2 regions of the Rhodococcus sp. AC861 genome follow, and region 2 is predicted to be linked to the other one. Evidence: riboswitches for the same ligand, from Rfam matches in the RefSeq annotation. Region 2 holds a riboswitch; the other holds the start of a gene.
The links. A riboswitch is a leader RNA that binds a small molecule or an ion and turns the genes downstream of it on or off. The one in region 2 is predicted to bind cyclic di-AMP.
Positions count from the first base shown of each region.

Region 1 (4,409 bases), on a different contig from region 2:
TACCGCGAAGGGGCCCACCGCGCCGGGGGAGGGCGTGCGGACGATGGAGAGGCGCGGGAACGCCTCGGAGGTGAGCGTCAACCACCAGCCCTTGCGGGGGTACTTCGATCGACGGTTGTACGGCGGGGTGTGTGCGCTGATGAGTCGCAGCTCGTGGACACCCGCCTCGATGGCGTGAGCGCACTCGACATGGTCCACCCGCGTCGCGAGCGCCACCATCTCTCTCATGCGGCCGCGGGTTTCCGAGCCGGTGAAGTAGTTGCGCACGCGGCGATGGAGGTTCCTCGACGTACCGACGTAGAGCACCTCGTCCGAGGGGCCGCGGAAGAGATAGACACCGGGAGCGTGAGGGAGCCCGGCCGCCAGTGTCCGTTTGGCGCGATGGGCAGCGGTGACCGTCGGCAGATAGTCGACCAGCTCGGCGTAGCTGTGCACACCTTGATTGCCGACGCGTTCGATCAACGCGTGCAGGACGTCGACGGTCGCGCGCGCATCGTCGAGCGCTCGGTGGGTGGGCCTGGTGGAGACCTCGAAGAGCGTCGCGAGTGACGACAGCTTGACCGACGGTGCCTCGTCCCTGGAGAGGACACGTCGGGCCAGCTTCACGGTGCACAGGACCCGGAACGACGGCCATGCCAGATCCATACGGGTGGCGGCGGCACGAAGGAAGCCGGTGTCGAACCGGGCGTTGTGCGCCACCAGGACGCTTCCGCGAGCGAATTCGACGAAGGTGGGGAGCACTCGTTCGATACGGGGAGCGTCGATCAACATCGCGCTGCTGATGCCGGTGAGCTGGACGATGCCGGGCGGGATGGACCGACCGGGGTCGACGAGGGTGGCCATCTCTCCGATGACCCGCCCGCCACGGACCTTGACGGCCCCGATCTCGGTGATCGCGTCCTCGCCGGGACGCCCGCCCGTGGTCTCGAGGTCGACGACGACGAAGGTCGTCTCCCGCAGCGACATGTCCATCTCGTCGAAGGCGAGTTGCAGGCCCGTCGGCGCGGCGCCCGATGTCGCCGACGCAGCTGCCACGTACGCCCCGTCGGGACGCCGGGCCGGTCCGGTCTCGCTTCGCACATCCGGGACCGTAGGGGGTGCCACCGACAAGAACGACGGGGCGTTCTCGCCGGCCTGCCGTGTCGGTGGGCGCCGTTAGCGTCGGCGTCGATTCGCGTGATGATCGGCCCCGGCCTCCTTGTGATCCGGTACGAACATCACGGCCGACAGCACGAAACTTGAATGAGACGAGGATCACATGATTGTCGATTGTGGCGAGTGCGTGGTGCGGGGCGACGCGTGTTCGGACTGTGTCGTGTCGGTGCTGCTGGGCGTTCCGGGCATGCCGTCGGCACCCTCGGACGGCCCCTCCGATGCACCGTTCGCGGCACGCCGATTGAGGCTCGAGCAGGACGAACGTGCCGCCATGGACGTCCTCGCGGAGAGTGGGTTGGTACCCCGACTGCGTCTGGTCGGCAAGGTCGTCCCGTCCCCCGAGGAGTCGGCACGCGACCGGCGTGACTCGGGCCCGGAACACGTCGCGGGCTAGTGCTTCCCGTGATCGAACCGCGACACGGAGACGGTGGGCTCGACATCTTGGATGCCATTTCGTAATCTTTCCGAGACATTGCGGAGTCGTGCAGCGCCACCAGGGACTGCGTCGCAAGGTCACCGCCTAATCGGCCACCTCTTCCGGGTGGTCGTACCGGGAACCCACCGTTACACCGGGGTGAATCCCATCGAGTCGCCTGGCGGCTCGATGAGTAGGGCTGATCTTCCCAGCCCGAACCCGTCAGCTAACTCGGTCGGCGGATATCAGGAAGAAACGGAGCACCTCTTTCTCGTGGCGAAACACCGTAAGCCCAGCACCACCTCGCGGCCTGTCCGCAACGTTCTCGTCGCCGGAGCCATCACGGCCGGCGCAGTCGTCGTCCCGGCCGCGCCCGCCTTCGCGGCCCCCGTCGAGATCCCCGGTATCGGAACGTTCGAGGTTCCGGACCAGATCCTGAGCCAGCTCCCCCCGCTTCCGCAGGTCCCGGCACTTCCCGGTCCTGCCGCACCGACGTCGAGCGCAGCGCAGATCGCCGTCCAGGCTGCCGAGAGCAAGGTCGGCGCGCCGTACGTGTACGGAGCAGCCGGCCCCAACGCTTTCGATTGCTCGGGACTGATGAAGTGGGCGTACCAGCAGGCCGGCATCAACCTGCCGCGTACCAGCTACGACCAGGCTGCCGCCGGCGTCCCCGTCTCGCAGTCGGACCTGCAGCCCGGTGACATCGTGTCCTTCTACGGTGGATCGCACTCGGGTATGTACGTCGGCAACGGAAACGTCGTCCACGCATCCACCGAGAGCCAGCCCGTCAAGGTCGCTCCGCTGTCCTCCATGCCGTTCGACGGTGCGCGCCGCTACGCCTGATCGATCGCTGTAGCTCCGTCGCAGGAGTACTCGTCCGACACCGGCAGTAACTGATCACGCGGTCGGTTACTGCCGGTGTCGACGACTTTCGGGAATGTTTCGCGTCGAAAAGCGGGGTTCGTGGACAGAATCCACGGTGTCGTCGTAATCTTTCCGTGACGTCCCCGCGATTCGGCAACGGATCGCATCATGTTTCGGATCAGTTCCAGATCGGAGAACCACTCACGTGCCGTCTTCGGTATCCACGCGGTCGAGTGTGCGCGGGGCGATCCTCGCCGGCGTTCTGACCGCCGCTCTCGCGTTCGTCCCGGTCGGCGCAGCGTCGGCCGATCCTGTTCCCGGCGAATCCGCCTCGGATGCGGTCACGCGCCTGGCGGACCTGTCCCGCGAGTCGGAACAGACGACCGAGGCCATGCACAACGCCCAGATCGACCTCGATGCCAAGCTTGCAGCTCAGTCCGACGCGGACGGGCGCCTCGACGCCGATCGGCGTGCCCTCGCCGATGCCCGCGCGCAGATCGACTCGGTCCGCCCGGCAGTCGACAAGATCGCTCGGGCCAACTACCAGGGAGCGCGCACCAACCGCCTGTTCGCGGTGATGGTGAGCGACTCTCCGCAGCAGCTGCTCGACCAGATGTCCGCCCTCGACATCATCTCCACCGATGCCGCGGCAACCGTCGGCACGTTCAACGAGGCAACCGCTGCGGCGGCCGCGGCCGAGGCTGCATCGCAGCAGTCGGCGGACGCCGCTCGCACCGCGACGGAGCAGGCCAAGGCGGTCAGCGACGACCTCCAGGGCAAGCAGAGCCGACTCCAGAGCGAGATCGCCGATGTCATGGCCGCGTTCGGAGCGCTGTCCGAGCCGGAGAAGGCAGGCCTCGCGGGTGCGGCATTCCCCCCCGGATTCGATCCCGCCACCATTCTGGGAGCCCTGACACCGGGGTCGCAGACGGGAGCGCTCCAGGCTGCGTTCACGCAGATCGGAAAGCCGTACGTCTGGGGTGCGACCGGACCCGACGGGTACGACTGCTCCGGTCTGGTCGTGTGGGCGTACAAGCAGGTCGGCAAGACGCTGCCGCGGTCCAGCCAGGCGCAAGCCGCAGGTGGAACGCCGGTGGCCAAGGAAGACCTGCAGCCGGGTGACGTGGTCCTGTTCTACAACGACGCTTCCCACGTAGGCCTGTACGCAGGCAACGGGAACGTCGTCCACGCGTCGACGTTCGGGGTGCCGGTCCGAGTGGAGTCGATGGCGTCGTGGCCGTTCTACGGCGCTCGCCGATACTGATCCTTCGCGCCACGGCCGCACTGTTCGTCGTCGCGGCCGTACTCGCCGGATGCTCGTCCGGTGCTGTGGACGACAGAGGTGGCTCGGTTCCGGTCACCGCGGTCGCGGACGACGCTCGCACAGCAGGAGTGACCGCACTACTCGACAGATGGACGTCGGCGTTGCGCGACAACGACGACGCGGCCTTGCGTAGCTTGTTCGATCCGTCAGCCGACCCTGCCTTCGTCGATCGCGAAGTCGCGCGTGCAGCATCCCTGCAGGACGTTCCGCTGTCGGACTTCGGGTACGAGATCACGCCGGGGCCCGAGGTACCGGTGGAACCCACCCTGGCCGATTCGCTGGACGCCACCGAGGTGTGGGCTCCGAACGTGGTTCTGCGGTACGCCTACCAGGACTCCGACATCGGTCCCACCCGGCGCGATGTCGCTTTGGTCGTCGCGCGCCGCGGAGACACGTGGGCGCTGGTGTCCGACGCCGATGTGCCCCAGTACGCCCGCACGACGTGGCGCGGACCGTGGGACTTCGGCCCCGTCGTCGTACGCCGAGTTCCCACCGGCTCGACGACGTCGCTGGTGATCGGGCACGAGGGCCAGCGTGACTTCATCGACGCGCTGGCGGCCGATCTACCGGCCGCTGTCGACGCCGTGACCGGCTTCGTCGGCATCGGGTGGTCGCGGCGAGCTGTGCTTGTCGTGGCGGGATCCGACGCCG
Region 1 covers NZ_CEEDMW010000003.1:64,567-68,975, forward strand. Annotated here, with positions in the region: gene AC0IX4_RS09825 (DEDD exonuclease domain-containing protein) at 1-972, opposite strand, end outside; gene AC0IX4_RS09830 (hypothetical protein) at 1,259-1,549, shown strand; cyclic di-AMP (ydaO/yuaA leader) riboswitch at 1,663-1,826, shown strand; gene AC0IX4_RS09835 (C40 family peptidase) at 1,844-2,413, shown strand; gene AC0IX4_RS09840 (C40 family peptidase) at 2,640-3,698, shown strand; gene AC0IX4_RS09845 (hypothetical protein) at 3,668-4,409, shown strand, end outside.
Region 1: another riboswitch for cyclic di-AMP. It lies ahead of AC0IX4_RS09835 (C40 family peptidase); the one in region 2 lies ahead of AC0IX4_RS13925 (transglycosylase family protein).

Region 2 (4,409 bases):
TAGCGCGAGACCGGGCCGACACCGAGTCGACCGGCCAGGCGAGGCCGTCGCCACGTGGCGATACGCACCACGTCCTCGGTGGTGGCTGCGCGACCGGACGGGAGGTCCGCGAGCACCGACAGCACGACGCGTCGGTCGCGGGGGGCGGCTGCGGACCTCGCCTCGTCGGACAGCGCCGCGATCGGCTTGTCGTTCGAGTCCCGCATCCCGATGAGCCACGGCACGCGCGCGAGGTCCAGCCATCCGCCCGCCAGCGCGGCCCAGCGGCGGTCCGGGCCGGCCGTGAGCCATGCGTCGGCTGTCGGTGTGGGGGCCCAGAGGTCGTCGATGTCGCCGGCAGGGCCCGAGTCCGGCAGGCCGACCGCGACGAGTCCGGCAGCGGACAGCAACTCCAGCAGCAGACCGACCCGCGCCTCGTCGAGGTCGGTCGACTTCCCGATGCGCCGGATCTCCCGCACACCCAGTCCGCCCGCCTTGAGCGCCGGGGCAGGTGTCCGGCCGAGCGCGGCGAGGATGTTCTCGCTCTGCCGCAGCAGCTCGAGTGCTTCGCCGGCCGCGGCGGCGTCGACGTCGGCGACCTTGACCTTGACCTGCTGGGTCGACGGAGTCGGAGGCGTGAGCGCGAGCGGGTCGGTCACGGGCTCTCCGCGCAGCGCCTGGGACACCTGCGGCGGAAGTTCGACGGTGTTGTCGTCCAGCCAGGTCAGGAGGCCGGAGGCCAGCAGTTGCTGCACCGGCCGGTCCGCCGGGGTGCCCGGCGCCGCGTCGCGTGTGCGTCCTATCGACGACGAGCGTGTCAGCGTGGTCAACAGGTCACGACTGCGGTCGTCGACGGCCGCGAGCTTGTCGGCCACCACCTCGGCGGTCAACCCGGAATCGGCGTCCAGGAATCTGCCGACACGCCAGGGGACCGCGTCCCGCGCCGCGGCCACCATCGTCAGCGACGTCGTTCCCCGGATCAGGGCGCGGGTGCGGAGCAAAGCCAGTGCCGCGTCGACGGCCTTCTTCGTCGCGCGCTTGTCCACCAGCTCGTCGAGGCGGCTCCGCGGTACCGGGTCCGTGTCGCCGCCTTCGTGAGCGAGCAGTTCGAGGACCGTGAGGCACAGAGTGTCCAGGTCCTCCGCGGCACGCAGCACCGACGCCCGCTGGTGGGATCTGCCGGCTAGCACGTCGAGGGTGGGAGGCGGCGGGATGGTCAGGTCCGGCCGCAGACGCAGCAGTTCGGCCAGTTCGTCGTCGCTTCGGGAGGACAGCCACTCGGTGAGTGAGTCCGCCCGATCGCCCTCGTTGTCGGTCATCGCCGTCAAGCCTAGAGACTTCGGTGGCGGCGACTGCAGACCAGGACTGGCAGACGTGCCCTTCGTAATGGTGAAATGAAGCATGGCGAACAAAGAGAAGAAGCGATACGTCGATCCGGGCTGGCCTCACAGTGCTGACGACGACGACCATCCCGTGACGGAACTGGCGTCCGCTCGCGCCGGCAGTCTGTCGCCGTACGGCGAGGAGACCGAGTTCCCGTTGCCGGCCGAGTCACTTCCGTACGCACATCCGCATACGGTCATCAACCGCTGACCCGGACGTACGAGAAGGGCCCCACCGCATGCGGTGGGGCCCTTCTCGTACGAGTGGAGCGTCAGCGAGGCAGGAGATCCTGGTTCGCGGCGATGAAGCTCGCGATCTGGGGGTCTCCGGCTGCGGCCTGGACGAATCCGAGGATCGCCGGGTCGTTGGTGAAGTTCTGGACGACCTGGGTCAGTCCCTGTACGGCCTGCTCGGTCGACGGGATGCTCGTCAGATCGGGGAGTGCCGGTGCGGTGGGCGCCGTGGTCGCCGGTGCGTCGCGCTGCGTCGGGCCGCTGCTCAGTCCGAGCTGCGAGGAGCAGGACGGCCATGCGCCCCAACCCTGCGACTCGAGCACGCGCTCGGCGACGACGATCTGCTCTTCGCGGCTGGCCTGGTTGGCGGTGGCCGCGTACTCGCCGCCGCCGTGGCTGGTCCACGTGCTCGGGGAGAACTGCAGTCCGCCCTGGAACCCGTTGCCGGTGTTGATGCCCCAGTTGCCGCCGGCCTCGCACTGCGAGAGACGGTCCCAGTCGGAATCGGGGGCTGCGTTGGCCGTGCCGCTGAATGCGAGACCTGCGGTGCCGACCAGTGCGCCGGTGACGGCGACCTTGACGACGGTCTTGCCCGTGGTGCTCGGCTTGCGATGACGTCCGCTCATAAGGGTAGAAATCCTCTCCACACGCGCCTGCGAGGTCAGCTGTCGGATTCGGGCTGAGAGGTAGCCCGGCCTCGGTGCGCTCCTGGCTGGAGCGGAGAGGCTTCACCCCTAGGTCGACTGCTCGGGGCCCGGTGGGGCGCCGCGAGAGCCGGCCGGATATCTACGAAGGACGTGTGGGTCCCCCGCCCTCGTCCCTGATCATGTCTGTGAGGGATGTCCGGTACCCGCGGGACGAGGTTTGGCGCGGCGGGCCGAACGTCGGCCGAACTTCCGGCCGAAGGGGACACTATTACGAATCGGGCACAGATGTCACTGTTCGATAACTTCGCCTGGTGTACGCGTCGCGTCGCCGTTGTGACGTGTCGCAACGGGTATCCGCAGCTAGGACGGGGAGGACGTGTTGACTACCGCGTCGTCACCCGTTCGTGACCGCTTCGTTATGTGGCGGAAGTCACATGTGCGCAGGATCACGGCCACCACCACGATCACCACGACGCCGGTGGTCGGATACACCGTCTGAAGTGCGACGGCCTCGAGTCGGTTGGACGGCGGGAGCATGAACGTGCCGATGGCGTAGACGTTGTCGGGTGCCACCCAGAACCATGCGATCTGGGGAACGCTGGCCAGCAACGGCAGCAACCAGGCGACGGGATTGCTCGCCCGGAGAGCGACGTCCATGCACACGATCAGCAGCGGCAGGAGCCACACCCAGTGATGCCCCCACGAGAACGGGGACACCAGAGGTGCCGTCAGCCCGCAGACGATCAGTCCGAGCAGTTGAAGTCCCTTGCGGTGCGCAGCCGCCGCGACGAACAGGCCTGCCACACCGACAGCGCCGGCGATCACGACCCACAGCAGGACCGGCGCTTCGTCGAGGCCGAACCACCGGGGGATCGAGGCGCGCAGAGACTGGTTCGCGCCCGAGCCGATGTCGCCGATCCGGGACGAGTCGGAGATGGCTCCGAACCAGTACGTGACCGCGTCGGAAAAGAGCACGACGAATCCCAGGACGACGCTCACGGCGGCGGTGACTGCTCCGATCAGGAGGGCCTTCCACTGCCGCGTCAACGCGAGATGGATCAGGAACAGGCCCGGAGTCATCTTGATTCCGGTGGCGATGCCGACTCCGATGCCGCGGAGCCTGCTTCCCTCGGGGCGGGTCAGATCCCACAGCACCAGGGCCAGCAGCACCAGATTGATCTGGCCGAGCCAGATCGTCATACGGATCGGCTCGAGCCAGGTGAAGATCACCGACAACGAGAGGCAGACGATGCGCAGGCTGCGGTCGTCGCGAAAGCCGAGGAACAGCCAGCAGGACCGGACGATGAAGTAGAGCAGGACGATGTTGCCCAGCCAGAACAGCAGGTGCGTCGTCGTGGTGGACATCACCCCGAGGGGGGCGAACACGAGAGCCGCGAACGGGGGATAGGTGAAGGGCAGCTCGCCGACGAGATTCCCTGCGTACAGCGGTTCGGGGCCCAGCACCGTGGCGCCGCCCGCGCGGTAGACGAGCGCGTCGATTCCGAACTGGAAGAGGCCGAACTTCGGGACGTCGAACGGGATCAGCCGGTCGTGCGCGAACACCGCGATCGCGGCGCCGAGGACCGTGAGCGCGACGAAGATCCTATGTGATCCGAAGGTGCGGTCGTCGGATTTCCTCAGTATCACGCACAGGATCGTAGACCGAAAGGGAGCCGACAGCCGGTCAGGGCACGCCGAAACGCGACCGCTCGTTACGGTTGGTGGGTTTTCGAGGTGGTCAGTACCGCATCGGTGCGGGCGCTCCGACGACGCCCACCGCGTCCGAATCGACGATGTCCTTGCCCAGCGGCATCAGCGACACCGGAATCATCTTCAGGTTCGCCAGGGCCAGGGGGATGCCGACGATGGTGATCGCCATGGCGATCGCGGTGAGGACGTGCCCGATCGCGAGCCAGATGCCCGCCACGATGATCCAGACGACGTTGCCGATCATCGAACCGAGGCCGGCCGTGGGTTTGTCGACGACGGTCCGACCGAAGGGCCACAGCGCGTAGACGCCGATCCGGAAGGCTGCGATCCCGAACGGGATGGTGACGATCAGGATGCAGCACACGATCCCGGCGAGGAAGTACCCCAGCGCCAGCCACAGGCCGCCGAAAACGAACCAGATGATGTTCAGCAGCAGTCGCATGTGACCAGTATGCCC
Region 2 covers NZ_CEEDMW010000004.1:99,845-104,253, forward strand. Annotated here, with positions in the region: gene AC0IX4_RS13915 (helicase-associated domain-containing protein) at 1-1,298, opposite strand, end outside; gene AC0IX4_RS13920 (hypothetical protein) at 1,381-1,572, shown strand; gene AC0IX4_RS13925 (transglycosylase family protein) at 1,634-2,221, opposite strand; cyclic di-AMP (ydaO/yuaA leader) riboswitch at 2,230-2,436, opposite strand; gene AC0IX4_RS13930 (glycosyltransferase 87 family protein) at 2,603-3,889, opposite strand; gene AC0IX4_RS13935 (YccF domain-containing protein) at 3,981-4,394, opposite strand.